Regions from separate parts of the Paraburkholderia sp. J10-1 genome, predicted to be linked through region 2. Evidence: predicted binding sites of a transcription regulator. Region 2 holds the regulator's gene; each other region holds the start of a gene.
What was found. The regulator LexA, encoded in region 2, represses DNA repair genes until DNA is damaged. The targets are predictions, from matches to a motif close to ACTGTATNNNNATACAGT.

Region 1 (10,417 bases), on a different contig from region 2:
CGGTGCCACCCGAGAGCAGGCGCGCCGCGACCTCGCCGAGCGTGGGCTGATGGCCGACCACCACGACCGTGGACGAGAGGCCCTTGGGCCAGCCCACGGCGGTGAGTACCTGCTCGACGCTCGCATCGGGCGCGAGTTCGCGCACGACGCGATATTGATCGGTGAGCGCCTCGGCGGTCTGGATGGTGCGCGCGGCGGGGCTGGCGAGGATCACGGCGTCGTCGGGCAGGCGCGCGCGCAGCCACCGCGCGACGTTCTGCGCCTGCTTGCGCCCGCGCGTGGTGAGCTGGCGGGCGAGGTCGCTGGCGGCGATATCTTCGGCTTCGGCGTGGCGCCAGAGGATGAGGTGCATGGCGTCTCCTTTTGTTAGCTCATTGGCTCATTGGGTGCATGTGCGGCGTGTGCTCACATGGTGCACGCCCCGCTGCTGAGCGGCAAGCGCGTGATGCGGATCGCATTTCGTCTCGCTTTTTTCGCTGTGTCGTACGCGGATTTGACGGCACAGGGGCACTACCGCTACAATCTCTGATTCGTCGGAGCGTAGCGCAGCCTGGTAGCGCATCTGATTTGGGATCAGAGGGTCGTAGGTTCGAATCCTATCGCTCCGACCAGCAATACCGAGGGGTTACACGCCATTGGCCTGTAGCCCCTTTTCTTTTTCCTCGCATCGCTTGGCTTGCGTTTCGTCGTACGGCCGCGTTCCATTTGAAAAGCCGCCGAGCTTATAAAATACGGATCGGCCACACTTCCCGTGGCGATCGCACCCTGGCAGCCATGTTACGTTTATCCGAAGTCAAACTCCCCCTCGACCACGCCGAAAGCGATCTTGAAGCCGCGATTCGGGGACGCCTCGCGGAACTTGGCGTAGCGGCAGACGCGCTCGTCCGCTACACCGTCTTCCGCCGTGCGCACGATGCACGCAAGCGCTCGGATATCAAGCTGACCTATATCGTCGACATCGAAGTCAAGGACGAGGCGAAGGTGCTCAAGCGGATCGCCGGCAAGCCGCATTGCGGGGCGACGCCGGACATGACCTACCGCTTTGTCGCGAAGGCGCCAGAGCACTCGACGCGCCCCCGCCCGGTGGTGATCGGCATGGGGCCGTGCGGCCTGTTCGCAGGACTGATCCTCGCGCAAATGGGCTTTCGTCCCATCATCCTCGAACGCGGCAAAGCCGTGCGCGAGCGCACCAAGGACACTTTCGGCCTGTGGCGCAAGTCCGTGCTCAACCCTGAATCCAACGTGCAGTTCGGCGAAGGCGGGGCGGGGACGTTTTCCGACGGCAAGCTCTACAGCCAGATCAAGGATCCGAACCACTACGGCCGCAAGGTGCTCGAGGAGTTCGTCAAGGCCGGTGCGCCGGAAGACATCCTGTATCTGAGCCGGCCGCACATCGGCACGTTCCGGCTCGTGAGCATGGTGGAAAAGATGCGCGCCACCATCCACGAACTGGGCGGCGAAGTGCGCTTCGAAACGCGCGTCGAAGACATCGAGATCGAGCAGGGCAAGGTGCGCGCGCTCAAGCTCTCGAACGGCGAGACGCTGCCGTGCGACCACGTCGTGCTGGCGGTTGGCCACAGCGCGCGCGACACGTTCCAGATGCTGCACGATCGCGGCGTGTTCATGGAAGCGAAGCCGTTTTCGCTGGGTTTTCGCATCGAGCACCCACAGGGGGTGATCGATCGCAGCCGCTTCGGCAAGTTTGCGGGCCACAAGGAGCTTGGCGCGGCCGACTACAAGGTGGTGCATCACGCGAACAATGGCCGCTCGGTCTATAGCTTCTGCATGTGCCCCGGCGGCACGGTGGTCGCGGCGACTTCCGAACCCGGCCGCGTGGTCACCAACGGCATGAGCCAGTATTCGCGGGCCGAGCGCAACGCGAATGCGGGCATCGTCGTCGGCATCACGCCGGAGGACTATCCAGGCGGCCCGCTCGCGGGCATCGCGTTCCAGCGCAAATGGGAAGAGCGGGCGTTCGAACTCGGCGGCGGCAATTACCAGGCGCCGGGGCAACTCGTGGGCGACTTTATCGCCGGGCGTCCTTCGACGTCGCTGGGCTCCGTGGTGCCGTCCTACAAGCCGGGCGTGCATCCGACCGATCTCAGCACCGCGCTGCCCGACTACGTGATCGAAGCCATCCGTGAAGCCCTTCCGCAGATCGACAAGAAGCTCGCAGGCTTCGCGATGCACGATGCGGTGCTCACGGGCGTCGAGACGCGCACGTCGTCGCCGCTGCGGATTCGTCGCAAGGACGATTACCAGAGCGTGAACGTCGAGGGTCTGTATCCGGCCGGCGAAGGCGCCGGGTATGCCGGCGGCATCTACTCGGCGGCCATCGACGGCATCGAGGTGGCGCAAGCCGTGGCGCTCAGTCTGACGTCGGCGCACGCGTCCTGATAGCGAAAAACGACGGGCGGGATGCGCCGGCGCGTCCCGCAGTTCGTCTTCCAGTTCGTCCCTCAGTGTTCCCCCTCAGCGCGCCCTTCAGCGTGCGCGCTACTCGCCTGCCTTAAGCGGCGTTTGCCCCGGACGTAAGCCCCAGCGTCCGGGAGTAATCAATCCCCCATTTCCCGCCTTCCTCCAATCCCATAAAATACTGTATAAATATACAGGTGGAGGCGAACCGGCCTCCTGCTTGCCGATGCCCCATTTCCTGCCGGGCAGGGCGGAGCGTTCCCATCAACCAGGCTACGAACCATGGCAGCAGCCGTCCAGACCACTGCGCAACTCGCCGCGCACTTGCCCCCCCGGCTGCAAAGCCGCGTGTGGCAAGGCGATCAGCTCGCGCACGCCAGCGAGCGCTCGATGCCGAGCGGCCACGCCCCGCTCGACGCCCAGCTTCCCGGCGCCGGCTGGCCCGCAGGCAGCCTGACCGAACTGCTCGTCGAGCAGGGCGGCGTGGGCGAGATGCGGCTCGTCGCTCCAGCGCTGCGCGCGCTTACCGCACAGGCGGGCCGGCACGTGCTGCTCGTCGCGCCGCCATGGCGCCCGTACGCCTGCGCGCTCAAGGCGTGGGGGCTCGCGCTCGAGCGCGTGATCTGGGTGCGTGCGGCCGAAGACGAGGCCGCCTGGGTGGCCGAGCAGGCGCTCAAGCAGGAAGGCATGGGCGCCGTGCTGCTCTGGCAGACGAAAGCGCGCCCCGACGCCGTGCGCCGTCTGCAGGTCGCCGCCCAGGATTCGCAGGCGCTCGCGTTTCTCGTGCGGCCGCTCGCCGCGCGCAACCAGTCGTCGCCGGCGCCGCTGCGCATGACCTGCTCGCCGGTGCCGCCGCCCGACGACGCGAACCTGAACCGGCGGCAATGGATGCAGCTTGCCGCGCTCTGCGTCGATATCTTCAAGCGCCGCGGGCCGCCGCCCGCCCAGCCACTCGTCATTACATTGCCGCTGCAGGACGCGGTGCTGCCCCAGCCGGACGCAGCCTCCGTCGTCATGCCGTGGCCCGGGGTCAATCATGCTGTGGATCGCCGTCACCTTGCCGTTGTTGCCGCTGGAGGCCGTCAGACCTCTGATGCCGCCGGCGCCGTCAACAGCGCGCCTGCCTGAAAGCGCCGATGCCGATGCCGTCAGCGCGCCGCGCTGCTACGCGCTCGCCGACCACACGCGCATCCTGATCGCCGATCTCGACGCGCTGCGCCTGGGCGTCGAGCCCGGCAACACGCGCTCGCATGCGCTGGCGCTTGCGCCGGGGCTCGTGCTGCTCGAAGCCGATCCGGCGCGCGAGACCCGTGCGTTCGAGGCGCTCGCGCTCGCGTTGCTCGCCTATACGCCCAAGGTGTCGTTCGCGCAGTCGCACACACTGTTGCTCGAAGTCGGCTCGGGTTTGCGTCTTTTCGGCGGCGTGCGCGCGCTGCTCGGGAAGGTTGCGGCGACGGTGGCCAGCTGCGGACATACCGCGCGCATCGCCTGCGCGCCCACGGCGTGGGGCGCGTGGACGCTCGCGCAGGCGCGCGTCACGCGTTCGTCGCGCCGCTGGCACGTGCTCAAGGAAACGACGCTCGCGCGCGTGCTCGATTCGCTGCCGGTCACGCTTGCGCCGTTCGCCGCGCAGCACGACCACGCGCTCACGCAGATCGGCTGCGCGACGCTCGGCGATCTGCGGCGGCTGCCGCGCGAGGGCATCGTGCGGCGTTTCGGCGACGGCGTGCTCGGCTGGCTCGCGCAGGCGCGCGGCGAAGCGCCTGATCCGCGTGTCTGGTTCGCCGCGCCGCCGTCGTTTCACGCGGCGCTCGAATTGCAGGCGCGCGTGGAGAGCGCCGAGGCGCTGCTCTTTGCCGCGCGCCGGCTCGTGATGCAGCTGGCCGGCTGGCTTGCCGCGCAGCACGCGGCGTTGAGCGGCTTCGAATTGCGTCTGGAGCACGAACTGGCTTCGCGGCATGCGCCGCGCACCTCGACGCTCGCGATCGCGTGGGCGTCGCCTTCGCGCGACGCCGAGCATCTGCTGTGGCTGCTGCGCGAGCGCCTGAATCAGACCGAGCTTGCCGCGCCCGTCATTGGACTTGCGCTCGTCGCCTCGCAGGTGAGCGAATACGCGGCACCCACCGACACGCTCTTTCCGATGGCCGAGGCCGCCGAAGCATCGCTCGGGCAGCTCTTCGAGCGCATCGGCGCGCGGCTTGGCGAGCAGAACGTGCTGCAGCTTTTCGTCGAGGACGATCATCGGCCCGAGCTGGCGATGTCGGCGCGGCCTTACCGCGAGAGCGGCGCCAAGCGTGCGCGCAAGCCGCGCAAGGCAGGCAAGCCGCAGCAGGAAGCGGACGCGAGCGCGCCCGTGCAAAGCGCCTTCGACCTGCCCGAGGTGCCGCTGCCGGCCCAGCCGCGTCCGGCGTGGCTGCTCGAAAAGCCGCTCAAGCTCGCGACGCGCGGTGACCGCCCGGTTTATCGACGGCCGCTGAAGACGCTCACACGCACCGAGCGCATCGAGTCCGGCTGGTGGGACGGCGAGGGCGTCGGGCGCGACTACTACGTCGCCGCCGACGACCAGGGCCGCATGTTCTGGCTGTATCGCGAGCGCATTGGCGGCCAGTGGTATTTGCAAGGCCTGTTCGGCTAGCGCTTGTTCGTCGCTCATTCGGGTTTCAGGAATCATGTCGACCAGCGGGACGGGCGCGCCGTCGCCTTCACAGTTGCCAGCGCAATCGCCTGCACAGTTGTCCGCGCAGTTGCCTGACTACGCGGAGCTGCACTGCCTCACCAACTTCACTTTCCTGCACGGCGCGTCGCGCCCGGGTGAGCTGGTCGAGCAGGCGATCCGCCACGGCTACCGTGCGCTTGCGATCACCGACGAATGCTCGTTCGCGGGCGTCGTGCGCGCCTGGAGCGCGCTCAACGAATACGACGAGGCGCGCAAGAAAGCGCATGACGAAGCCGTGCGCGAGGCCCGCGAACGCGGCGGCAACTCCGCCGCCGCGGCCTTGGGCCCGTTCGAACCGTCGCTGCATTTGCTGATCGGCAGCGAGCTGAATCTCGTCGATGAACATGGCGCGCCGTTCTGCACGATCGTTGCGCTCGCAACGAATCGCGAAGGCTACGGCAATCTGTGCGAGCTGATCACGCTCGCGCGCTCGCGTGCGGCGAAGGGCAGCTATCGCGTGCATCCCGCCGATTTCACCGAGCCCGATCCGGACTTCGAGCATCTGAAGCACTTGCGCGACTGCGTGCTGCTGCTCGTGCCGCAGCGCACGGCCACGCTCGCGCAAACGCTGCGCGCCGCGCACTGGCTCGCGGGCTTCGCGGCCGAACGCGCGTGGCTCGCGCTCGAACTCTGGCAAACCGGCGGCGACGACACGCAGATCGAAGTGCTGCGCCACGTCTCGCAGGAAAGCGGCCTGCCGCTCGTCGCGGCTGGCGGCGTGCTGATGCACGCGCGTTCGCGCAAGCCGTTGCAGGACACGTTGAGCGCGATTCGCATCGGCAAGCCGCTGGCTTCCTGCGGGCGCGCGCTGGAGGCGAATGCGGAGCGGCATCTGCGCTCGCGCGTGCGCCTTGGTGCGATTTATCCGCGCGAGGCACTCGACGCGACGCTCGACGTCGCGCGGCGCTGCACGTTTTCGCTCGGCGAGCTGGCCTACGAATATCCCGAGGAACTGGTGCCGCCCGGCGAAACCCCGCAAACGTGGTTGCGCAAGCTCGTGATGAAGGGCGCCCTGGAGCGCTGGCCCGACGGCCTGAACGACAAGCGCCGCAATCAGATCGAACAGGAACTCGAACTCATCGACGAGCTGAAGTACGAGAAGTACTTCCTCACGGTGCACGACATCGTCCGCTTCGCGCGCGAGCAGAAGATCCTGTGCCAGGGGCGCGGTTCGGCGGCCAACTCGGTGGTCTGCTATTGCCTGAAGATCACGGAGATCGACCCCGTGCGCATGAACATGCTCGTGGCGCGCTTTCTCTCTCGTGCGCGCAACGAGCCGCCCGACATCGACGTCGACTTCGAGCATCAGCGCCGCGAAGAAGTCATTCAGTACATCTACCGCAAGTACGGCACGCGCCGCGCCGCGCTGGCCGCGACGCTCATCACCTATCGCTCGCGCAGCGCGCTGCGCGACGTGGGCAAGGCGCTCGGCCTCGACAATGCGCTCGTCGAAAAGCTCTCGGGCGCGCATCAGTGGTGGGACGGCCCCGATTCGATCGCGCGCCATCTGGAGGAGGCGGGCTTTTCGCCGGACTCGCACGTCACGCAGCAGCTCATTCGTCTCACGCGCGAGCTGCGTGGATTTCCGCGCCATCTCTCGCAGCACGTGGGCGGTTTCGTGATCGCGCGCGACAAGCTCTCGCGGCTCGTGCCAATCGAAAACGCGGCGATGAAGGACCGCTACGTGATCGAGTGGGACAAGGACGATATCGACGCGCTGCGGCTCTTGAAAGTGGACGTGCTCGCGCTCGGCATGCTCTCGGCGATCCGGCGCTCGCTCGAATTCGTGGCGCTAAGGCGCGGGTTGCCGGAGATGCGCGTGCAGGACATTCCCGCCGAGGACCCGGCGGTGTATCGCATGTGCGCCAAAGCCGATACGGTCGGCGTGTTCCAGATTGAGTCGCGCGCGCAGCAAAGCATGCTGCCGCGTTTGCGGCCGCGCACGTATTACGACCTCGTGATTCAGGTGGCGATCGTGCGGCCGGGGCCGATCCAGGGCGACATGGTGCATCCGTACCTCAAGCGCAGGCATGGCGACGAAGCGGTGGCGTACGCGAAGGAGGAATTGCGCCCGGTGCTCGAGCGCACGCTCGGCGTGCCGATCTTTCAGGAGCAGGTGATGCATCTCGCCATGGTCGCCGCCGACTACACCGGCGAGGAGGCCGACAAGCTGCGCCGCGCGATGGCCGCATGGCGGCGCGACGGCGATCTGCGTCCGTATCAGGCGGATCTCACGCAGCGCATGCTCAAGAAAGGTTACTCGCTGGAGTTCGCCGAACGCATCTGCAAGCAGATCGAGGGTTTCGGCGACTACGGCTTTCCGGAAAGCCATGCGGCGAGTTTCGCGCTGCTCGTCTACACGAGCTCGTGGCTCAAGCGTTACGAGCCCGCGGCATTTCTGGCAGGACTTCTGAACAGTCAGCCACTCGGTTTTTATTCGCCTTCGCAGCTCGTGCAGGATGCGAAGCGTCACGGCGTGCAGGTGCGTGCGCCCGATATCGCGTTGAGCGACTGGGCGTCGGTGCTGGAGCGGCGCGGCGCACCGGGGGAGCGGCTCGATGCCGGGGCGCTGCGCGTGCGCCATGCCGAGGTGCTGCGGTATCGCGCGCTGCTGGGCGCGGCTGCGCTGTTGCTGCGCGGCACGCTCAAGCGCGGCGGCCGGCGGCACAGGTTCATGGACGGCGCGAAGCGCGTCGTGCGCTCACGCATTGCGCTCGCGCCGCGGCGCTATGGACGCGACGGCCCGGCCGTGCGCCTCGGCTTCAGTCTCATCAAGGGCTTTTCCGAAGATGCCGCGCGGCGGGTGATGGAGGCGCGCGAGCGCGCACCGTTCACCGATGTCGACGACCTCGCGCGCCGCGCGGCGCTCACGCGGCGCGAACTGGAGGCGCTGGCGGCGTCGAACGCGCTTGCGAGCATTGCGGGCCACCGGCGCGAGGCATGGTGGGCCGTGACGGCGCAGCACGCGGTGCCTGCGCTGTTGCGCGATGCGCCCGTTGCCGAGGCGCCGCTCGCGTTGCCGCATGCTTCCGAGGGCGCGGAAATCGTCGCCGATTATGCGAGCCTGCGTCTCACGCTCAATCGCCATCCGCTCGAACTGCTGCGCCACGGCCTCACCAAGCAGCGTTTTCGCACGGCGGAGCAACTGGCGCATTGCCGGCACGGCATGCTCGCGCGCGTGTGCGGCATCGTCACGGTGCGGCAGCGGCCGGGCACGGCGAACGGCACAATCTTCGTTTCTCTGGAAGACGAAACCGGCACCATCAACGTGATCGTGCACGCGGCGCTCGTCGAGTCGCAGCGCAAGGCGCTGCTCGGGTCTTCGCTGCTGGCGGTGGCGGGCGTGGTGCAGCGCGAAGGCGAGGTGGTGCACCTCGTGGCGCACCGGCTGGAGGACCACAGCCGGCTGCTTGGGCGGCTCGCAACGGAGAGCCGGAATTTCCATTGAATGTTCGCGGCGGGTTTCTACGTAGAAACCATGCGCGCAACGGCCTCGTGACGGGCCACTGCGGTGCTCCCCCGCGCTATGCGCCGTCTTTCATGAAAGCGTCGAGCACGGCGCGAATCGCCGCGTCGAACGGCGTGCGGCGGCCCATGCCCAGTGTTTTGAGACGGCTCGAATCGAGATGGCAGTTGCGTGGGCGCGGCGTGGCGTCGGTGGGCGTCGGCTGTGCGAGCAGACGCGCTTCTACGCCCAGTGCCTGCGCGATGCGCTCGGCGATGTCGTACTTCGTCATCGGCTCGTCGCCGGACCATTGCGCGATGCCGCGCACGGGTGCGCCATCCGCGCAGCGCAACAGTAGTTCGCGGATCACGAACGCCACGTCGGGCGTGAAAGTGGGGTAGCGCGTGGCCCACGCGTCCATCGGCGCCGCCTGCGCCCCGGGCTGCGCCGACGCGCGGATAGCCGGCACGAGGCTCGTGACCGCCGATTCATGCCAGCCGACGATCGGCCCGTACAGCAAGGGCAGGCGCAGCACGAGCGCGTTGTCGCTGGTTTCGAGCAGGGCCTGTTCGCCTTCGAGCTTGCTGTGACCGTAGGCGTTGAGCGGATTGGGCGTGTCGTCGATACGGTAGGGCGGCTGCGTGCCGTCGAACACGTAATCGGTGGAGATCGAAAGCACCCACGCGTCGCTCTGGCGCGCCGCCGCAGCGACGCTGCGCACGGCATCGACATTGAGCGCACGCGCTGCCGCCGGATCGTGCTCGCACACGTCGGGGCGGCGCTCGGCGGCGGCCAGTACGATCGCGTCGGGCGCCTCGCGCTCGACGAATGCGTTCACGGCCTGCGCGTCGCGCACATCGAGCACGGTCTGCTGCGGGCCGCCATGGCGGAACGCGGTCGGCACGACCTGCCAGGGCGTTTGCGCGGCGAGTTCGCGGACGATGGCGCGACCTAGCAGGCCGGACGCGCCGATCACGGCAACCTTGAACATGGCGCGGCCTGTCAGACGCTGGCCGTGCCGACCACGGTGTAGCCGGCTTCGTCGATCGCCGACTTCAGGACTTCGGCGCTCTGGCTCGATTCGACCTTCACGCGACCGGCGGCCAGATCGATCTCGACTTTGGCTTGCGCGTCGTGTTCGTGGATCGCGCGCGTGACGGCGCCTACGCAGTGCTGGCAGCTCATGCCTTCGACGTTGAACTGGATCATCGTGTGTTCCTTTTTCAGAGATTGAGGCTTGCTACTACTCGATATGAGGCCGCCGGCGGATTATGCCAGCGGGGCCGGTTGACGCGCTGGACCTTCCCATCATGGGAAGGTGTACGATCAAACCATTGATCAACCTTTGACCAGACAGCGGGAGAACGGCGTGAACATCGGCGAAGCGGCGCGCGAATCGGGCGTCACGGCGAAAATGATTCGCTACTACGAAAGTGTCGGGCTGCTTGCGCCCAAGGGGCGTACGGAGTCCGGCTACCGGGTCTATGGTGCGCAGGAGGTGCATTCGCTGCGCTTCATCCGTCAGGCGCGCCGGCTCGGCTTTCTGGTGGACGACATCCGGCGCCTGCTGGCGCTCTGGCACGACCGCTCGCGCGCGAGCGCCGAGGTCAAGTCGATCGCGCTCGAACACGTCGCCGAACTCGACCAGCGCATCGCCGAACTGACCCAGATGCGCGACACGCTCGCCCATCTGGCTTCGCACTGCCAGGGCAACGACCGCCCCGATTGCCCGATCATCGAACGGCTTGCCGACACCGCCGCGACGGACTGCCACGAGCCCGGCCACGCGCACTGAGCGCAGGTGCAACCGCCATGGGCAAATTGCCGCAACCGCGCTGACT
Region 2 (10,417 bases):
CCAGCCCGAGGCGCCCAGCACGTGCGCGGCCTCTTCTTCATCGTTGCCTTGCGCCTGCATCAGCGGAATCAGCTCGCGCGCAACGAACGGGAATGTCACGAAGATCGTGGCCAGCACGATGCCCGGCACCGCGAAGATGATCTGCACGTTACGGTCTTCGAGCCACGGCCCAAGCCACCCCTGCGCGCCGAACAGCAGCACATAGATGAGACCCGAGATCACGGGCGAGACCGAAAACGGCAGGTCGATCAGCGTGGTGAGCAGCGCCTTGCCGCGAAACTCGAACTTCGCGATCGCCCACGAAGCCGCGAGACCGAAGGCCAGATTCAGCGGCACCGCGATCGCCGCGGTGATCAGCGTGAGCTTGATCGCGGAGAGTGCGTCGGGGTCGACGAGCGACGTGAAGTAGAAGCCAATGCCCTTCGAAAGCGCCTGCCAGAACACGGCAACGAGCGGCACCACGAGAAAGAGCGCGAGAAACGCGAGCGCGATGCCGGTCAGGAGCCAGCGCACCCACGGCGCTTCGGTGACCGGATCCGGCCGGCGCGTGCTGCGTTGTTGCGGCAGCGTGCTCATTGCGCACCTCCCGCGACGGTTGCGCCCACCACGGCATTCGGCGCGCTGCCGGCCGAAACGCCCCGGCTCGTACGGCGTTGCAAATACCACTGCAGCGAGTTGATGAGAAGCAGCATGACGAACGAAACGCAGAGCATCATCACGGCAAGCGCGGTCGCGCCGGCGTAGTCGTATTGTTCGAGCTTCGTGATGATGAGAAGCGACGTGATCTCCGACTTCATCGGCACGTTGCCGGCGATGAAGATGACCGAGCCATACTCGCCCAGCGCGCGCGCGAACGCGAGCGCGAAGCCGGTGAGCAGCGCCGGCAGCACCGCGGGCAGCACGACGCGGCGGAACGTGAGCCAGCGCGAGGCGCCAAGGCACGCTGCGGCCTCCTCCTGCTCGCGCTCGAAGTCCTCGAGCACCGGCTGCACCGTGCGCACGACGAACGGCAAGCCGATGAAGGTCAGCGCGACGAGCACGCCAAGCGGCGTGAACGCGATCTTCAGACCGAGCGGTTCCAGGAACTGGCCGATCCACCCATTGCCAGCGTACACGGCGGCGAGCGAGATGCCCGCGACGGACGTCGGCAGCGCGAACGGCAGATCGACGAGCGCATCGATCACGCGTTTGAACGGGAACGGATAGCGCACGAGCACCCACGCGAGCAGGAACCCGAACACCGCGTTGATGAGCGCCCCGCCGAGCGCGGCCGTGAACGTGAGCCGGTACGACGCGATCACGCGCGGCGACCACACGGCGCGCACGAACTGGCTCCAGTCGAGCGTCGCCGTCTTGAGGAAGGTGGCGGCAAGCGGAATGAGCACCACGAGGCTCAGGTAAGCCACCGTGATGCCGAGCGTCACGCCGAAGCCCGGCAGCGCACTGGGCTTGCGCAATCGAAACGTTGTCATGCTCATCGTCCAGACATGGGTTGCGCGCTTGCCGGGTTCGCCGGCGGCGCCGAAAAGCGCGCCCGTGGGCGCGCTTCTTTGTTATGCGGTTGCGTCGTGATCGACTGCCAACCGGTACTGCGGTGCAGCGATGTTGCGTGACTTACTGCGGCTGGTAGATCGAATCGAACACGCCGCCATCTGCGAAATGCGTCTTCTGCGCGTTGGTCCAGCCGCCGAACGTGTCGTCGACCGTGTAAAGCTTCAGCTTCGGAAACTTCGCCGTGAGCGCCGCCGGGACCTTGTCCGAACGCGGACGGTAGAAGTTCTTCGCGGCAATCTCCTGGCCCTCTTCGCTATAGAGGAACTGCAGGTAGGCCTCGGCCTCCTTGCGCGTGCCCTTCTTTTCGACGACCTTGTCCACCACCGCAACCGGCGGCTCAGCCAGAATGCTCACCGAAGGGACCACGATCTCGAACTTGTCCGGGCCGAATTCCTTGAGCGAAAGGAATGCTTCGTTCTCCCATGCGATCAGCACATCGCCGATACCGCGCTGCACGAAGCTCGTCGTTGCGCCTCGCGCGCCCGAGTCGAGCACGCCTGCATTCTTATAGAGCTTCGAGACGAAGTCCTTGGCCTTCTGCTCGTTGCCGCCCGGCTGGTGCAGCGCATAGGCCCACGCCGCGAGATAGTTCCAGCGCGCGCCGCCCGAGGTCTTCGGATTCGGCGTGACGATCGACACGCCCGGCTTCGTCAGATCGTCCCAGTCCTTGATGTGCTTGGGGTTGCCCTTGCGCACGAGAAACACGATCGTCGACGTGTACGGCGAGGCGTTGTCGGGCAAGCGCTTTTGCCAGTCCTTCGCAACGATGCCCTTGTTGGCGAGCGCGTCGATGTCCCATGCGAGCGCCAGCGTCACGACGTCGGCCTGCAGGCCGTCGAGCACCGAGCGCGCCTGCGCACCCGAGCCGCCGTGCGACTGCTTGATGGTGAGCGTTTCGCCCGTCTTCGCCTTCCACTGCTTGATGAAGGCCTCGTTAATGTCCTGATACAGCTCGCGCGTCGGATCGTAGGAGACGTTGAGCAGCGACGTGTCCGCATGAGCGGCCACGGGCGCCATCGCCGCAACTGCGACGAGCGGCGCAACGCCGATAACCAGTTTTGCCGCCAGTGATTTCAGCCAGCCTGCGCGCCCCGTATGTGTCGTGCCCATCTATCTGTTCTCCGTTTTCGTGTGTGCTCGTTCGCGCTCATCCGTGCGCATCTGCGAATTGCAGCTAACGATGGAGGCCAGTCTAGCGATCCGCTTACATTATTAAAAATGATGTTTTCTCATTTTTTAATACGCAAAAGTGGTAAGGACAGAGGAAGTCGCTGCTAGAGCGCGATTTCGTCCGCACAAACGCGGGAAAACGGCCTGATAGCAACGCTCAGTTGACGAACTTCAAGTAACACTTGAAAAGTGGCGAGTACTGTATAAAAATACAGTTACCTGTTCAAACATACAGTGGCGCCATGACCAAACTCACCGCACGACAGCAGCAGGTTTTCGATCTGGTTCGCCGGGCGATCGAACGCACGGGCTTCCCGCCCACGCGCGCCGAGATCGCGGCGGAACTCGGCTTCAGCTCGGCCAACTCCGCGGAGGAGCATCTGCGCGCGCTGGCGCGCAAGGGCGTGATCGAACTGGCTGCGGGCGCCTCGCGCGGCATCCGCCTCATGCCGGGGCCCGACGACCTGCCGCACCAGTTCACGCTCCCGCACCCGAGCATCATGCAGCTCTCACTGCCGCTCGTTGGCCGCGTCGCAGCGGGTAGCCCGATCCTCGCGCAGGAGCACATCTCGCAGAACTACATGTGCGACCCGGCACTGTTCTCGAGCCGCCCTGACTATCTGCTGAAAGTGCGCGGCCTTTCCATGCGCGACGCCGGCATTCTCGACGGCGACCTGCTCGCCGTGCAGAAGAAGGCCGAAGCGAAAGACGGGCAAATCATCGTGGCGCGCCTTGGCGACGACGTCACCGTGAAGCGGCTGAAGCGCCGTTCGAACGGGCTCGAACTGATCGCCGAGAACCCCGATTACGACAATATTTTTGTCGAGGCTGGCAGCGCGGAATTCGCGCTGGAAGGCATCGCGGTTGGCCTGATCCGCCCCACCGAATTCTAAGCAATCCGTCTGCGCGCGTTGTGCGCTGAGTTTACGCACTACCTGGAGAGAGTCATGGAACGCCTTGCCCGCTTGCTGCCCTTCCGTCAATTCGGCCGTCTTCGCCACCTCCGTGGAATCGCCTCTTGCGCGGTGCGCGAGGTGCGCGACTCGGCCGCCGCACTGAGCGGCTCGCTCTTCGAAGACTCGCCAGAGATGGTGGCCGCCAGCACGGCCGACCTGCCGGCGCTGCCCTCGGCCCAGCCGGCGTTTGCGCGCGTGTCGCTCAACAGCACGCTCAACACCGAGCAGCCCATGCGCCGCGCGCCGGTGCGGGTCTATCAAGGTCAGTCGCGGCTCATTCTCGTCGGCACGGTTGACGCGGTCTGCCGTGCGATCGACCGCTGCATCGCGGAGCAGCACAGCGACCTGCCTGCAGCGCTGGCGAAGTAAGGTCGAATCGAGCGCGAATTCGCCAATACGCGGCTCAAATGTGAGAAGAGGTTACGGTCGGGATCGTTCAATCAAGTTTGCGGTCAACACCCTGTTTGAACGATTTGTCCTATGCCGATGACGGAATCTCCCTCAACCCCTCGTAAAACCCAAGGCTGGAAGAAGCCCGTAGCGATCACCGTTGCGCTCGCCATGATTGTTGGCGCGCTTGGCTACGCGTATGCGTCGCCCTATATCGCGGTGAAACACATGAAAGCCGCCGCCGACGCTCGCGACGCCGCCACGCTCAACGAGTACGTCGATTACCCTGCGCTGCGCCTGAGCCTCAAACAGCAGGTTGGCGAGATGCTGCATCGGCGCATCGAAGGGCAACACAGCAGCAATCCGCTGCTGATCCTCGGCGCCGTGATTGGTGCGGCACTGATCAGTCCGCTCGTGGATGCCTACGCAACGCCAGAAGGCGTGGCCGCCCTGCTGAGCGGCATGCCGCCGACAGGCAAGCCTGGCGACCGGCCGCACGCGCCGCCGCCGACGGAGTCCAGCGAGCAATCGGCAGAATCCGCGCAATCGGCACAATCGGCGCAATCGGCGCAATCGGCGCAATCGGCACAATCGGCGCCGTCACCGGCCCCAGCGGCGTCGGGCAATCCCGCGCCCGAGGCTCGGCCGGTCACCACGGCCGGCTATCGCGGCCTCAATGAATTCGCGCTCACGTGGGAGCGCGGCAATACGGGCGAGCACTATGCCGCCATCCTGCAGCGTCACGGGCTCTTCTCGTGGAAGCTCGCAGCGGTCGAGCTAGACGAAGGAAACGTCTCGAACTGAGACAGATTGGGAGCGAAAACGGAAACAGGCCGGTTCCGTGCGAACCGGCCCGCTTGGTCCTGCTTGATCCCGCTCGATCAACTAAGCGGCGGCTTGCTGCTGTTTTTCCTCAGCCGCCGACGAACACGCCACGAGAATGCTGCACGACACGCGGTCGAGCAGCGGCGTATTGCCCGCGCCCATCCACCAGCGCGAAAGCCCCGTGCGGCAGCGGTGACCCACCACCACGAGGTCGGCATTCAGTTCGTTGGCCAGATTTGCGATTTCGTCGATCGGATGCCCGAACGCGAAGTGCCCCTGGGCGCGCACGCCACGCTCGGTTAGCCAGTCCACGCCTTCCTGAAGGATTTCGCGCGCCGTTTCCTCGAAGCGGCCGCAGGCCACATCGGTCAGCAGGCCCGCGCTCTGCGCGATCGTCGAGCGCATGTCGACAACCGAGAGCAGATGCGTTTCCGCCTGCAGATCGAGCGCAAGGTCGGCGCCGCAACGCAGTGCCTTGCGGCCTTCGCGCGAGCCGTCGTAACAGAGCAGAATTTTTTTGTAGCTCGCCATGATCGATTCTCCCCGCCCGCGTGATTTGCAGGCTGTGCGATTCTCATGATGGTGCGCCGCAATTCCACACGCAAGGGCTGGAAAACGCCAGGTGGGCATCGAAAACCGCCAGATGCGTCTTAGGCAACGCACACCTCTTGTGCATGGCCTGATGCTTGCCGCGACATGCATTCGCCTCGTGCCACGTCGAACGGCCTGGAAGCGCCGCCCAACCCGCCACGCAGCAATGCACTAAAATGGGCCGCCTTGTTTCGCGCGATTGTTCGTTTGCTTTTGCGTTCGCTCTTGCGTGCGCCTCGCGCGACACCCGTTCGACTCACGTTCAACTGGTCCATGTCCGCACCCGCCATCGAATTCGAGCAGGTCATCAAACATTACGGAGACAGGACGGTCGTCAACGGCCTGTCGTTCAACGTCCTCCCCGGTGAATGCTTCGGGCTGCTCGGCCCCAATGGTGCTGGGAAAACCACGACGCTGCGCATGCTGCTCGGCATCGTTTCGCCCGATGCGGGTCGCATCAGCCTGTGTGGCGAGCCGGTGCCCGCTCGCGCGCGTCACGCCCGCCAGCGCGTGGGCGTCGTGCCGCAGTTCGACAATCTCGACCCCGACTTCACCGTGCGCGAGAACCTGCTCGTGTTCGGCCGTTACTTCGGCTTGTCCGCGCGTGAAACGCGTGACCTCGTCGCGCCGCTGCTCGAATTCGCGCGCCTCGAAAGCAAAGCCGATGCGCGCGTAGGTGAGCTCTCGGGCGGCATGCGCCGCCGTCTCACACTGGCGCGCGCGCTCGTGAACGACCCCGACGTGCTCGTGATGGACGAGCCCACGACAGGCCTCGACCCGCAGGCGCGGCATCTGATCTGGGAGCGGCTGCGCTCGCTGCTCGCGCGCGGCAAGACGATTCTCCTCACCACGCATTTCATGGAGGAGGCCGAACGACTTTGCAATCGCGTCTGCGTGATCGAGGAAGGCCGCAAGATCGCCGAGGGTGCGCCCAAGGCGCTGATCGAATCGGAGATCGGCTGCGATGTGATCGAGGTGTACGGCCCGGACCCGGTCTCGCTGCGCGACGAGCTTGCAGCCGATGCGAAGCGCACGGAGATCAGCGGCGAGACGCTATTCTGCTATGTCGACGACCCCGCGCCCGTGCATGCGAAGCTGCGCCACCGCTCGGATCTACGCTACCTGCACCGGCCCGCGAATCTCGAAGACGTGTTCCTGCGGCTCACAGGCCGCGAGATGCAGGATTAATGCGGCAGGATTGACGGCGGCATACGAATCGCCAAGGACACCATGCAGACACGCACCAACAACCCGACGCCCTCGCGCCCCACCCAGGCGCCCATGCGCGAGCCGCGCGCCGCGCTGCCTTCGAACGCCACGCACTGGATCGCCGTGTGGCGGCGCAATTATCTGGTCTGGCGCAAGCTCGCCCTTGCGTCGATGTTCGGCAATCTCGCCGACCCGATGATCTATCTCTTCGGTCTCGGCTTCGGGCTTGGGCTGATGGTGGGGCACGTCGACGGCGTCTCGTACATCGCGTTTCTCGCGGCGGGGACGGTGTCGTCCTCGGTCATGATGTCGGCGAGCTTCGAGTCAATGTACTCGGGCTTCTCGCGCATGCACGTGCAGCGCACGTGGGAGGCGATCATGCACACGCCGCTCACGCTTGGCGACGTCGTGCTAGGCGAAGTCATGTGGGCCGCGAGCAAGTCGATGCTCTCGGGCGCGGCGATCATGGTGGTGGCCGGTTTGCTCGGCTACGCGAGTTTTCCTTCCATGCTGCTCGCGCTGCCCGTGATCGCGCTTGCGGGCCTCGCGTTCGCGAGCTGCGCGATGATCGTCACCGCGCTCGCGCCGTCCTACGACTTCTTCATGTTCTATCAAACGCTCGTGCTCACGCCCATGCTGCTGCTCTCGGGCGTGTTCTTCCCGATCGCACAGTTGCCCGCGGCCGCGCAGCACATCACGCTGATGCTGCCGCTCGCGCACGCCGTCGCGTTGATCCGCCCCGCCATGCTCGACCGGCCTGTCGAGCAGGCCGGGCTGCACCTGCTCGTGCTCGCGATTTACGTGGTGGTGCCGTTCGCGATCGCTTCGGTGCTGTTTCGCCGGCGCATGATGCATTGAAGGACGTTTAAGCACATTAAGGCACGCCAAGGCATCGCGAGGCACTCAGTCCTCGTCGTCTCCCCAGGGAATATCGACGTCCGAAATAAACGCGACCGTCGCGAACGGGCCGCCTTCCTGGCGGCCGATCTTGCCGTCGGCGCGATGCCATTCCACGCGAAACATCGTCGATTGGGTCTGGGCGAGCAAACGCACCGTGCGGATCTCTTCCGGGTCCGACTCCTCCACCGGGCCATCGAGCGAAACCAGCAGCGACTGCGGCCACAGACCGTCGGCCGGGTCGTAAATGCGATCGCCGTCGGGAATCGAGGTGTCCGCTTCGACGCCGATGGTGGCCGAAGCCTCGACGATCATCTTGCCGAGCGCGCGCAGCACTGCGGTGGCGCGGGCCGAATTGGCCTGGCGGATGGCGAGGTCGCCGCGCGTGAGCGCCTGCTCGAGTTTCGGATTGGTTTTCTGCTTTGCCATGCTGGTTTTCGGGCCGAGGCCCGCTCCGTGGCGGACGGCGAACCGCCCGCGTATTACAAGAATGCCAACGCTGAACGCATGGCGACTGCCTCGTCGCGACGTCCCTAGAAGCCGAGGGTCACCGCCGCGAGCCCCGCGACGATGCCGAAGAACACCACCGTCGTGCCGACGATTGCCAGCATGCGCGGCCGGAACGAGCCCGCCAGCATCGCGAACGACGGCACGCTCACGGGCGGCAGCGTCATCAGGAGCGCGCCCGCGGGCCCCACGCCCATGCCGAGCGCGAGCATCGCCTGAATGATGGGGACCTCGCCGGCCGTCGGGATCACGAACAGCATGCCGACCACGGCGAAGGTGACGATCCAGCCAAGGCTGCTCGTCACTTCCGGGCCGATATGCGGAAAGAGCCACGCGCGCGCGGCGCCGAGCAGCAGCACGAGCACGATGTACTCCGGCACGAGACGCACGGCCATGCGCGCGAAGATGCGCACCCAGCGCACGAAGACGTTGCCGCCTTGCGCCTGTTGCTCAGTGAGAAGCGCCAGGCGGTCTTCGGCGGCACGCGACTCTTCAGGCGTGACGAGCCGGTTGCAGACCCAGCCGAGGCCAAACACCATCAACAAGCCTAGCGTGAGGCGCAGCGCACTCCACTGCCAGCCGAGCACGAAGCCCATGAACACCAGCGTGGCGGGATTGAGCACGGAGTTGCCGAGCCAGAATGCAATCGCGCCACCCGCCGACGCATTGCGCGCGCGCAGGCCCACGACCACAGGCGCAGCGCAGCAGGTGCACATCATGCCGGGCACCGCGAGCAGGCCGCCCGCCGCGACGCTGCCAAAGCCGCGCCGGCCGAGCACCCTCGCGACCCATTGCACGGGCAGGAGCGCCTGCACGCCGGAGCCGAGCAGCAAACCGAGCACCATGGCCTGCCAGATCGCCTTGCCATAGGCGAAGGCGTAATCGAGCGCGGCGGAGAACGAGGGATCCGGCGCTGTGGACGCGCCGCCCATCAGGATCGATTTGCCGATGGAGTGGGTTTCCTCGGCGGTGAATGCGCGGTGATAGTACGGGAACCACTTCACGTAGAAGAGACCGGCCACCGCAAGCAAGATAAAAATGGGCCAGCCATAGGACGGAGGTGATTGCGCTGGACGTGCGCTCGTCATTTTGAATTCTCCGGGCTTGAGCGTATGGACGGCCGGTCGGGGCGCCGTCACACGAAGCGTGATGGTGCCCCAACCAGCGCATGCTGGATCGTAGTGTATGCCTTGCGAATCGCCAACGACTTTGCCGAGTTAGCCGCTAACGCGGCGCAGCGCAGCGCGGCCCGGAAGGGACCGCGCTGCGCCCTGCTATTCCGCTTAAGGGGCAGGATTAGGCTGCTGCTCGTGCAGCACGTCGATCTGCGCGAGCAATTCGGGGGTGAGCTTGACGTTGGCGCTGGCGATGTTTTCCTTCAACTGCTCGAGCGAGGTCGCGCCGATCAGATTGCTGGTGAGGAACGGCCGGCTGTTGACGAAAGCGAGCGCGAACTGCGCGGGCGTATAGCCGTGCGCCCGGGCGAGTTCCACGTAGCGCGTGGTCGCGGCCACCGATTCCGGCTTGCTGTAGCGCTTGAAACGCTCAAACCGCGTGATGCGCGCGCCTTCCGGACGCGCCCCGCCCTCGTACTTGCCCGACAGCCAGCCAAACGCGAGCGGCGAATACGCGAGCAGGCCCACGCCTTCGCGATGTGCGAATTCGGACAGGCCGCTTTCGAACGTGCGATTGAGCAGGCTATACGGATTCTGAATGCTGACGATGCGCGGCAGCCCCAGCTTTTCGGAGGCGCGCAGGAACTGCGCAACACCCCACGGCGTTTCGTTCGACACGCCGATATGGCGGACCTTCCCGGCCTTCACGAAATCGGCGAGCACGCTGAGCGTTTCCTCGATCGGCACCGTGTACGCGTCGTCGAGATACGGATACATGTTGCGGCCGAACGTCATCGTGCTGCGGTCGGGCCAGTGCAGCTGATACAGATCGACGTAATCGGTCTGCAGGCGCTTCAGGCTGCCATCGAGCGCCTCGGTCAGATTCTTGCGGTCGAACTGGTTCTGCGGCCCGCGAATGTGCTGCGGATTGTGCGGCTGGCGAGCCGGGCCCGCAATTTTGGTGGCGAGCACGATGCGCTCGCGTGCCGCGCGATGCTGCGCGAGCCAGGTCCCGATGAAACGCTCGGTCTGCCCTTGCGTCTCCGGGCGCGGCGGCACGGGGTACATTTCAGCCGCGTCGATCAGCGTGACGCCCTGGTCGAGCGCGTAGTCGATCTGTTCGTGCGCCTCGCGCTCCGTGTTCTGCTCGCCCCACGTCATCGTGCCGAGCCCGATCAGGCTCACCTTGACGTCGGTATCGCC
Region 3 (10,417 bases), on a different contig from region 2:
TGTCGCGCCCGTGCGGATTTGCTCGGCCAGCGCCTCGGGCACGCCCGCCTTCAGCGCGATGGGATAGTGGATGTACCACTCGGCCTGCGCCTGCCAGCGTGCGGCCGTGACGAGAATCGCCAGTTCCGAGAGGCGTAGCGAGAGGCCCGTCTGATAGCGGCAGAACGCACCCAGGCGTTGCGCATGCTGCGCCAGTTCCGGGCTGTGGATCCAGCCGAGGAACGGGCCGTTCAGGTTGCCGCGCGGACCGGAAAGGATCTCGTCCAGCACGGCCTTCTGCTCTGGCGATGCCTGTGCAGCGTCGAAGGCGGGAAGCCGTGAAAGCGGGTTTTGCGTCATCGATGGACTCCGTTGGAGGTCATGGCCTGCCGCGCGCGACCGCTTGCGGTCGCAGCGCTTGCGGTGGGCGTGAGCGGCGGACAGTTAGTTGCACATCAATCAGTGACGGCAAAGCTTACGCCGGGCGTGCCGCACCCGTCGTGTCGAGCGCACCATCGACCGCGGCGGCAAGCCGCTCGACGATCGTGTCGATGTTCTGTTCGGTGCAAATAAACGGCGGCGCCAGCAGCACATGATCGCCGTTGCGGCCGTCCACGGTGCCGCCCATCGGGTAGACCATCAGGCCGCGCGCGAACGCATCGCGCTTGATCGCGGCGTGCAGCTTGAGCGCCGGGTCGAAGCTCGCTTTCGTGGCGCGGTCCTTCACCAGCTCGACGCCCACGAACAGGCCGCGGCCGCGCACGTCGCCCACATACGGATGGTCTGCAAAACGCTCGCGCAATCCTGCGCGCAGTTGCTCGCCGCGGGCGAGGACATTGTCGAGCAGCTTTTCCTCGGCGATCACGCGCTGCACTTCGAGCGCCGCCGCGCATGCCGTGGCGTGGCCAAGATAGGTGTGGCCGTGCTGGAAGTAGCCGCTGCCGCCCACGATCGTTTCGTAGATCCGCTGGCTCACGAGCGTCGCGCCGATCGGCTGGTAGCCCGCGCCCAGGCCCTTCGCGATCGTCAGCAGATCCGGCGAGACGCCGTCTTCTTCGCAGGCGAACAGATGTCCGGTGCGACCCATGCCCGACATGATCTCGTCGAGGATCAGCAGCACGCCGTAGCGGTCGCACACTGCGCGGATCTTGCGGAAGTATTCGCGCACGGGCGGCACTGCGCCGGCCGTTGCACCCACCACGGTCTCCGCAACGAAGGCCGCGACCGTGTCCGGGCCAAGCTCGAGAATCTTCTGTTCGAGTTCGTCGGCAAGGCGCTGCGCGTAGGCCTCGTCGGCTTCGCCCTCGTGGCGTTCGCGGTACGCGTAGCACGGGCTCACGTGATGCGATTCGATCAGGATTGGCAGGAACGGCTCGCGGCGCCACGCATTGCCGCCGATCGCGAGCGCGCCGAGTGTGTTGCCGTGGTAGCTCTGGCGGCGCGCGATGAAGTGGCGGCGCGCAAGCTCTCCCCTTTCCACGAAGTACTGGCGCGCGAGCTTGAGCGCGGCCTCGATCGCCTCCGACCCGCCCGACACGAAGTACACATGGTCGAGCCCCTTGGGCGCGGCGGCAATGAGATGTTCGGCCAGCTGTTCCGAGGCTTCGGTCGTGAAGAACGAGGTGTGCGCGTACGGCAGTTGTTGCGCTTGCCGCTTGATCGCCTCGATCACGCGCTGGTTGCTGTGGCCCAGGCACGAGACGGCGGCGCCGCCGCTCGCGTCGATGTAGCGCTTGCCAGTGGAATCGATGATTTCGATGCCCTCGCCCGCCACCGCGACGGGTAGGGTTTGCTTCGGCATTCGATGAAACACCTTGGTCATATGCGTCCTCGATGAAGTCCGTGAATGATTAACGGGTCGCGCCGTCTGCATGGCGCGCGTTCGAATCGATAAAGACGTCGAGCACGCGCTCGCCGCCCTGCCAGACGCCGAGCGCCACGCCGCGCGGTTCGACGCGCATGCAGGCAGTGGCGAGCGTGTTTTCGTCGTCCGGGTCGTGCGGGTCGTCGCGGAAAATCGGCAGGCCAGCGCCCGCGCGGTCTTGCAGTGCCTGCACGAACGCCGCGCTGTCGGGCTGCGTGCCAAGCGCGGGCAACAACTGGGCGAGACGGACCTGGCGATCACGCGACGATTCGGTGACGATCTGCGACTCACGCTCGCAGCCCGCGTGGATCAAGTGATTCGCATGGCCCGAGGGCGTGCTCACTTCGTGCACCGAAGCGCGCTGCGCGGTGGCTTCGACGCTATACACACGCACCTCGCCCGCCTCGTCTGTCCCGCCGATCGTGTGGTGGAAGCCGCTCGCTCGCGGCGTGTCGCGCAGCAGCGCGAGCGCGTCTGCCAGCGTCGCGCAATCGAGCACGGCGCGCGCGAGGATCATGCGCGGCACACCCACGCGCGGCTCGCGAATGCGCACATTGTTGATCGCTTGAGCAAGCCCCGCACGCGTGGCCGCAAAGGTATGTCCCGGCAGCGAGCCCGGATAGTAAAAGCTCACGAAACCGGGCTTTCCTTCCGGCTCGACCTCGACCACACTGCAGCGGCCGCGCAGCCAGGGGTCGCCGTCTTCGTTGTGCGCAATGAGGCCCGCGGCAGGCGTGCGCGCTGCAAGCGTCGTGCAGCCGTCCGGCGCGTTGTGGATCAGCTCGCCGCGGCAATTCCAGAGGAACAGGTCGTCTGCGGACCAGTCCAGCGCCTGTGCCATGGCGTCGATTTCCGCGACATAGGCCGGGAAATGCTGTGTGGCTGCGGCGCGCAGTTGCTGCGCGAACGCACTGCCGCGCCAACGGCTCACCGCCTGCCAGGCGCTGCTTTGCGCCATATAGTCGGCAAAGATAGGCTTCACGTGTGCGCCGAGCTGCCGCCCGATCGCCTCGGGCGAGCCAGCCGCCCGAATGGCCGGCCCCCGGAGGGTGTTTAGTTCCTGCATCGGTTTTCTCGCTTCGCTACCGCGATGGGTCTTCGGATAGTGTGCTTTATACGCCCCAACAACATATGTTGTCAATTTAAATATAAATCACAACAAATGCGATACAAACGGATAAAACAAGGCCGGATGCCGTTTTGCGACGGCATCCTCCTGCGGAAAAGCGAGTGTGAAAGGGTGCGGAAATGCCGGAGCGGCGCGCTCAGGGCACGTAAGCGCCGCGGGCGTTCAACGTACGCTCGACCTGCTCGAGCTGCGCGATCGCACCCGAGCCTTCGAGTGCCAGCAGATGGGCGACAAGCGACTCGGCCAGCGCCGTCGCCGCCACGAGCGAAGGGAAAAACGACGGGCTTTCGTGCGTGAAGATCAGCGCCTTGTCGGCGTTCAGCGCAATAGGCGAGACGGCACTATCGGTAATCGCGATCAGGCGGCTGCCTTTGGCAAGCGCGGCCTCGGCCACGCGCACCGCCTCGACCGAGTACGGTGCGAAGCTGACAACAATCGTTGCGCTGTCGCGCTCGATGCCGAGCAACTGCATCTCCAGTGTTCCCGCCTCGCCGCCGAGCAAGGAGACGGAAGGCCGGAACAGGCGGTAACCGTAGACGAGCCCGAACGCCACCGCATAGCACGAGCGGAAACCCGCCACATGCACGTGTTTCGCGCGGCGCAATACACGCGCCGCCTCGACCATCGAGCGTGTGTTGTGAGCAGCGCTCGCCTCCAGATTGTGCTGCTGCGCCACGAGCAGGTCGCGCGCGAGACCGTCCTTGGCGCTGCCCGCCACGAGTGAGCGCGCCCGCGAGGAAAGCGGCTCAGGCCGCGTTCGCACCCGCGCGACGAACAGGTCCCGCAGCTCGTTCCAGCCCGGAAAACCCAGTTGCTGGGAAAGCCGCACGAGCGAAGCGGGCTGCACGTTGGCGCGCTCGGCCACCTTGCGCATGGACGAGACGGCCACCTCGTCGGGGTGGTCGAGCAGAAAGGCAGCGCCGGTCTGGAACTGCGGGCTCAAGTCGGAGAAACGCGCGCGAATCAGCGCGGCGAGCTGGTCGAAACTGTCTGGCATGCGTCGCTCGGGCAGTGGGTGACAACAAATGTTACCACTCGTGTTGCCAGTTGTTGCAAGTCGGGACAGATTGGTGAGCGGCAAAGGAATTTTGCCGAATCGGCCGCTGCTTAATTAACTCGCCGAGTAAGTCCGAAGCTCCGCCTCAGTTCGAACCAGGTCGGGGTCGTCGATGGAGACAACCGCTTCGATTGCCCGCACATAATCTTCAGGCAGGTTCGCCTCCTTTGCGCCTACCAATACATGATGCTTGTACCAGTGGTATGGCAGCAGACCCGGTTGCTTTTTCGTGGCGACGTAGGTCAGTGCATACACTCCGCCAATCGCGGTCTCCACCCGAATACTTAATGGTTCGTAGCCCTTCCCCGCTCCCTCGAATGTGTCGAGCGCCTCTCGTTCGCTATGCACCACCGAGAAAATGACGCCATAGACTCTGTCACCAGCGTTTCCTGTGTGCTCACAATCGCATTTGCCAGAGCCGTCCTTTTTGCTCAATTTGTCGAACGCGAGTTTGTAGCCCGTTACGAACCCCGTGGTGACCACCTTCGCTGACGGCAGCCTCGCAGCGAGGCGTCGTACCGACATATTGGAGCCGTAAGCGAAATAAGAAAATTCGTTGCTCGAGTTCATTGCTGTGATTGCCCTCGTGACAATTGCAGCTCAGCAAGAAGAACACGGTGCCCATGTAGCTCAAACCGACCCTTCTGCTTCCGAAATGAGTTCGCAGCACGGTGCAAAGATGTACACGCCAGACTCATTGGTGGCGCTTATTTAAGGCAAGCGCAACCGGGACATGAATATAACCGCCTTCCGTGTCGCCGTACGCGTACGTCTGCCCTTCGATCAGGTATCTCGCGCACAGTGCACACAGTGCGGCATCGAAGTCGTCGATAGACTTCAATCCTGAGGCGTCGATTTTCGCGCTTTCCAGTACTTTGGGTCGTTGCCAGCGCTTTTGCCTCGCGGACGTTCCCTCCTTGCCCCGGAGCGCACAGGTCACGGCATGGGGAAACGTTTCGAAGCTGACACGCCCGCCTTCGAATTTGCGAGATGCCAGCAGCGGCCAGGTGGAAGAGAAGACTTCGTAAATCTGCTCTCCGTTGAACATCCACCGGTAGAAGCGACTCGAGTTCTCATCTGCCCGCCTTCGAGTTGGCGTGGCAAAGGAAAAGATATGTTGGCGCGCGAGTTCCCTTTCCGCACGCCGCCCTTCGCCTTCAACGCCCCACCGGCAAGGAGCGTCTATTCCAACGGCCTGAACGTCGTACTCAAGACACGCCTGCAGCATCTGCTGAGGAGTTTTCGCATCCGGAGGCCGGAACGCTCGACTGCCATCCAGAATGACTAGATGGCAGCCCTTTTTGTCTCCGCCCACATCGATGCCAGCGACCGTGCATGTGTTCAAGCGGTCCCCGCCACGCGTAACAAGCGTTGAACCGGGCTGTAAGCATGCTTGCAGCCCGGTGTGTCACTTAGGCTGCGGCGGCCGTGCCCGCACCTTCAGCAGCCGCCTGAGGCGCGGTAACTTCGACAGGCGCCGCCACTACGAGCTTCGGCGCTCGCACTTTTCGCGCGACGGGTGACTTCGCTGCTGCGCCGTTCCTCGCAGCAGCCTTGCGTGCCGGCGCTGCCTTCTTCGCAGATACCTTCCTGGTTGCCGTGCTCGTCTTTGCAGCAGCCTTCTTCGCTGTCGGCGCCTTGGCCGGCTTCGCAGCAGGCTCGGCCTTTTCAATCAGGAACTTCGACCGGTCCTTCGCGCCGGCGAGCCATGCCGGTGCGGTGCCACGACCAGACCACGTCGCGCCGGTTTTCGGGTCACGATATTTCGGCGGCTGCGGTCCACGCACGTAGTTACCCGCCTTAGGCGCTTTCACAGCGGCAGCCGATTTCGGTGCTGCATCGGCAACCAGGAACTTGCTTCGGTCCTTTGCCTTTGCAATCCACGCGGGAGCACGACCATGGCCAGTCCACGTCGCGCCAGTTTTGGGATCGAGATACTTCGCAGCGGACGAACCCTGCTTCGCCGTAACCGCTTTTCCCGGTTTGCGGCCGCGACGCTTGCCGACGAATGCCTCAATTTCGGCAAGCGTCACGGCATGCTTGTCCATCAAACCGCGAATCTTTTCGAGTACTGCCGTCGATTTCGTTGTCGCCAACGATTCTGCCTGAGCCTGCAACTTTGCGATTCGTGCCTGAATTGATTGGAGTGTGGCCATTCGTGGTTTTTCCTTTGATGAGATAGTTTTTCCCACTATGCCACATCGGACGACGAATACAACATTTGGTACCGAATTACTTTGCGTTCAGCAGTGAGAAACATTACTGTCTATTTCTGACCCGCTCGCAACGCCGCGTCCGAATCAGGCTGGTGAGTGAATTGGGTGCGACACCGACGTTTGGACAAGATATGGAAAGAGAAATATACAAGGGATATGTTTTGTGGGGCCACGCTATCGCGCAACAATCGGAGATCCTCACGCCTGAACGCTATGCGGGGAGCGGCACGGTGACCCGGGACAACAAACTCATCAACGCTTCAGGCGTTCTGGATTTGTTTAATTCCGAGGATGCTGCGCAGGAGGCAGGACTCGCATGGGCACGTGCCTGGGTGGATACCAACGGATAGCGCCAATCGTTGCGCAACGATAAAAACCCACGCCTGCCCGGCGTACTTCGCCCCTCCACTTCAATCCATCCCGTTCTTACGCGTTATTCAGAATCGGCGGCGTGCGCGAATTGATCATCGAAGCCCCTTTGCGCGACACAACCAGGATTTTTTCCCACTGAAAGAAGTTAGCGGTACAGCCGGAAGCATGCGGTAGAATACTGTGCAAACATACAGTACTATGGCGCAGTGAGTGCGCGGCTTGCCGAGCTTCCGACCGTGAACTTCGACTGGGAAAAAAGATGAACAATCGTGCGGGCACTGCGTTCCGGCGCAAACACTCAAGGACCGCCCGGACAATTCCACAGTAGTTGCAACGTGACAAGCCACCGCACACGCCGCATTGCGCATCTCGACATGGACGCTTTTTATGCATCCGTCGAACTGCTGCGCTACCCCGAATTGCGCGGCAAACCGGTCGTAATCGGCGGCGGGCGCAATGCGGCACCAGAAGTCCTGCCCGACGGCACGCGCCGCTTTGCGCGACTGCGCGACTATGTGGGCCGCGGCGTGGTCACGACTTCGACCTACGAAGCGCGCGCCCTCGGCGTTTTCTCCGCGATGGGCATGATGAAGGCCGCACAACTCGCGCCCGATGCCATCCTGCTGCCTACGGACTTTGATTCGTACCGGCGCTATTCGCGCCAGTTCAAAGACGTGGTGCGCACGTTCACGGACCAGATCGAAGACCGGGGAATCGACGAGATCTACATTGACCTCACGGGCATCGAGGGCGAATCGAGCGAACTTGGAAACCGGATCAAGACGGCCGTGCACGAAGCGACCCGCCTCACTTGCTCTATCGCCATCGCACCGAACAAGCTGCTCGCAAAAATCGGCTCGGAGCTCGATAAGCCGAATGGTCTCACCATACTCACGATGGACGACCTCGAGTCGCGCATCTGGCCGCTTCCGGCAAAGAAAGTGAATGGCATCGGCCCGCGTGCAAGTGAACGCCTGGCGAGCCTCGGGATCGGAACGGTCGGTGAGTTGGCCTCGGCTGACCTCGGACTATTGCAGGAGCACTTCGGGCGCACGTACGCCGCGTGGCTGGCCAGAATCGCCCGAGGCCTCGACGATCGCGCCGTCGTGGTTTCCTCCGAGCCAAAGTCCATGAGCCGGGAAACGACGTTCGAGCGTGACATGCATGTCGTGCGCGATCGTGCGGTCCTGACGCCGGCGTTGACACGCCTTTGCGAACGGGTTACCGAGGATCTTCAGCGCAAAGGGTACCGTGGCCGAACGGTAGGCCTGAAAATCAAGTTCGCCGACTTCAAGATCGTCACTCGCGACCTCTCGCTCACCGAACCGGTGGCAGATGTCGTGGCTATCCGGCGAGCTGTCGGCGAATGCCTGAAGCGCGTGTCGCTGGATCGGAGGATCCGCCTCATCGGTGTACGCATTGGCTCTCTCGAGCGCGCCACGGGTACTGCATCCGCCGCCGTGCCGACGCAGGGCGAGTTGCCTTTCGATTGCTGACGCTCGATCGCCGGCGTTCGATCGATCCGAAACAGGCCTTTTTCGAACAATTCACTACGGGCAGAATTTCGGTTAGATTCTCAAAGCGTCTATTCCAGAAGACTTTCAGGCACATTTCAGCAAAGACTTCTTCGCATGAGCTCGCGCGTACCCACGGTCGACGTCTTCCGTCCATTTGAACATGGCATTGCCCACAATCATTTCAGTGTGCAGGGCGAACCGCCGGAACGTCGCTTGCTCGCCTGGCGGGATCGAGTGGGCCATCTCATTGACGTGGTGCCCTCGCTATCCGCTCTGGAGAAGCCGTTTCAGGCCTCAATTGACCGCTATGCGGTGAATAACCTTGTATTTACGGATTGCCGGTCGGACCTGCTTGTGCTCGAACGCTCTCAGGCACGGATTTCGACAGACCGGGTACGCGACTTCGTCTTCCATGTGTTTCTGGAGGGTGGCGTTGAGAACGTGGTCACGCGCACCGCGCAGCGCGACAGCACTCCTGCGCCCGCCAGCATTCTTGCGCTCGATCTGAACCAGGCGATTCGAATGCAGCGCCAGGCATGCAGGGTAGTCACGTTTTTCGTGCCGGGCGAGTTGGTGCAAAAGGTGTTTCCTGATCCGGAAGCCATCCATGGCCGTGTGCTTCACGCGTCGATGCCACTTGTGCCACTGATTACCGAACACGTTGCGGCGCTCAGTGGGAGAATCGCAAGCCTGAGCGCCGCGGAGGCGGACGGCGCCATACGCGAGGCGGCGGAACTGCTTGTCGCAGCGTTTGGACGGCAAGCGGGCCTGAACGGCGACACTCGTGCGGCAGCCCGGGCGGCGATGTTCGCTCAGGTACGGCGCTATATTCAGGCGCACCTGACTGAAAGCGACCTCTCCCCTGAAAGTGTACTCAATGCGCTTGCACTTCCTCGCCCAACCCTCTATCGCCTGTTTCAGCACGAAGGCGGCCTTGGCGCTTATATCCGAAACCTGAGGCTACGTCGCGCAGCCGATGAACTGGTCCGGTATTCGCACGTCACGGTGATCGAGATTGCCTACGGACTCGGCTTCAAAAGCGCCTCCGATTTCACACGCGCCTTCCGGCGCGCGTACGACATGGCGCCGCAGGATTTTCGGGCGCTCGCTAGCAGGCGGCTGCAGTCGCGCTGACAGGCGTCGATGCCTGTGCGCCAGGTTCATGGTCCGACGCGCCGCTCCTTGAAAAACGTCAGCACGCAAAAGCTCACGCAACACGCGGGCGCAACATACCATGCCGCAGACAGGGATTGCCGCTCCATTTGATCAAACCGGTCACAATGAATTGAGCGGTGCTGCCTAATAGAGCAACACTCAACGCATACCAGCAGTAAAGCAGACAACGCGGAAGCCATGAATCCAATGATGGCGGGCGTGTGCATCACACGTGCCGCACAGCCCGGCATGAGGTAGACAATCGCGTACACCGGTATGGTTTGCCCCATGATCATCAGCGTCGCCAGCAGGATCGTCCTCCCATGTTCGCGACACAGTTGGGCAAGCGGTGTGCCGGCATGTCTGGCGCTGTTGGTGAAAATCGGTTCGTCGCGAAGCCGCAGGCGAACATAGAGGTCAACTGGTGCAATCAGAAGACCGATCAGGAACGGGATGCGCCAGCCCCACGAAGCGAGCGCTGCCGGCGACACCGTGCTGGTGACTAGCAGCCCCAGGGATGCGCCCAGCAACGCCAGATATCACGGGCGAGCCCATGCAGAATTCATCGACCGCGAAACGCGGGCGAGCGCCGTCGTGCGAATGCGTCATTGACTTCAGTTGGCCGGGCTTGCTGCCAATGCAATCCGCGCCTTCTCCTCCGGACTATTCGCCTTGTAGTATTTGTCCGCCCACTTGCGGTCGGGTTGCAGCATCAGCCGTTGAACGGTTCTACGCTGCTGCGCCTCGATGCCAATGGCGCGAGCCCGATAGTGCTCGTATAGCCGCATGAACTCGGCGAGGTAAATGGCGGCAATTCGCGTGTCCTTTATTTCGAGCAGGTTCTCGTCATTGAAATGCTCCGAGTTGTTGCTCATGTTTGCCGAGCCTGTGTAAACAATAGGATTGTCTCCCTCGGCATCGATGACAATGAATTTATGGTGGATGATGACCGGAGCGTAACCAGGCGCGACTTCGCCGGGAAAAAGCCGAAGCTCAGGCTCGAATCCTTCGGGCACCGTCGCCGGGGAGAAGTACGACGCGTCGATGACATCGCGGTTTTCCTTGCTTCGATGATAGAGCGCAAGGTTGGCCAGAGCCGTGGTACTCACCACTTCTCCCGCTTTTTGC

Region 1: imuA (translesion DNA synthesis-associated protein ImuA) is a predicted target of LexA. The motif match lies at 2,596-2,613, and genes of this name have one in related genera.
Region 3: dinB (DNA polymerase IV) is a predicted target of LexA. The motif match lies at 6,795-6,812, and genes of this name have one in related genera.

What each region holds. Positions count from the first base shown of each region.
Region 1 is NZ_CAJMYW010000013.1:5,664-16,080, reverse strand. It holds gene sixA (phosphohistidine phosphatase SixA) at 1-352, opposite strand, end outside; tRNA gene U5A65_RS30420 (tRNA-Pro) at 535-611, shown strand; gene U5A65_RS30415 (NAD(P)/FAD-dependent oxidoreductase) at 775-2,397, shown strand; gene imuA (translesion DNA synthesis-associated protein ImuA) at 2,698-3,543, shown strand; gene U5A65_RS30405 (DNA polymerase Y family protein) at 3,452-5,050, shown strand; gene U5A65_RS30400 (error-prone DNA polymerase) at 5,085-8,579, shown strand; gene U5A65_RS30395 (SDR family oxidoreductase) at 8,656-9,567, opposite strand; gene U5A65_RS30390 (heavy-metal-associated domain-containing protein) at 9,579-9,785, opposite strand; gene cueR (Cu(I)-responsive transcriptional regulator) at 9,946-10,371, shown strand.
Region 2 is NZ_CAJMYW010000012.1:157,097-167,513, reverse strand. It holds gene cysW (sulfate ABC transporter permease subunit CysW) at 1-576, opposite strand, end outside; gene cysT (sulfate ABC transporter permease subunit CysT) at 573-1,472, opposite strand; gene U5A65_RS30210 (sulfate ABC transporter substrate-binding protein) at 1,615-2,664, opposite strand; gene lexA (transcriptional repressor LexA) at 2,967-3,617, shown strand; gene U5A65_RS30200 (hypothetical protein) at 3,672-4,049, shown strand; gene U5A65_RS30195 (DUF2939 domain-containing protein) at 4,167-4,874, shown strand; gene U5A65_RS30190 (universal stress protein) at 4,956-5,426, opposite strand; gene nodI (nodulation factor ABC transporter ATP-binding protein NodI) at 5,760-6,674, shown strand; gene U5A65_RS30180 (ABC transporter permease) at 6,717-7,553, shown strand; gene U5A65_RS30175 (hypothetical protein) at 7,599-8,021, opposite strand; gene U5A65_RS30170 (permease) at 8,126-9,187, opposite strand; gene U5A65_RS30165 (NADP(H)-dependent aldo-keto reductase) at 9,383-10,417, opposite strand, start outside.
Region 3 is NZ_CAJMYW010000002.1:1,180,782-1,191,198, reverse strand. It holds gene U5A65_RS12110 (carboxymuconolactone decarboxylase family protein) at 1-339, opposite strand, end outside; gene U5A65_RS12105 (aspartate aminotransferase family protein) at 455-1,801, opposite strand; gene U5A65_RS12100 (C45 family peptidase) at 1,830-2,909, opposite strand; gene U5A65_RS12095 (MurR/RpiR family transcriptional regulator) at 3,109-3,969, opposite strand; gene U5A65_RS12090 (gamma-glutamylcyclotransferase family protein) at 4,084-4,599, opposite strand; gene U5A65_RS12085 (DUF429 domain-containing protein) at 4,724-5,374, opposite strand; gene U5A65_RS12080 (H-NS family nucleoid-associated regulatory protein) at 5,442-6,185, opposite strand; gene U5A65_RS12075 (hypothetical protein) at 6,377-6,595, shown strand; gene dinB (DNA polymerase IV) at 6,953-8,113, shown strand; gene U5A65_RS12065 (AraC family transcriptional regulator) at 8,249-9,268, shown strand; gene U5A65_RS12060 (hypothetical protein) at 9,295-9,819, opposite strand; gene U5A65_RS12055 (phospholipase D-like domain-containing protein) at 9,904-10,417, opposite strand, start outside.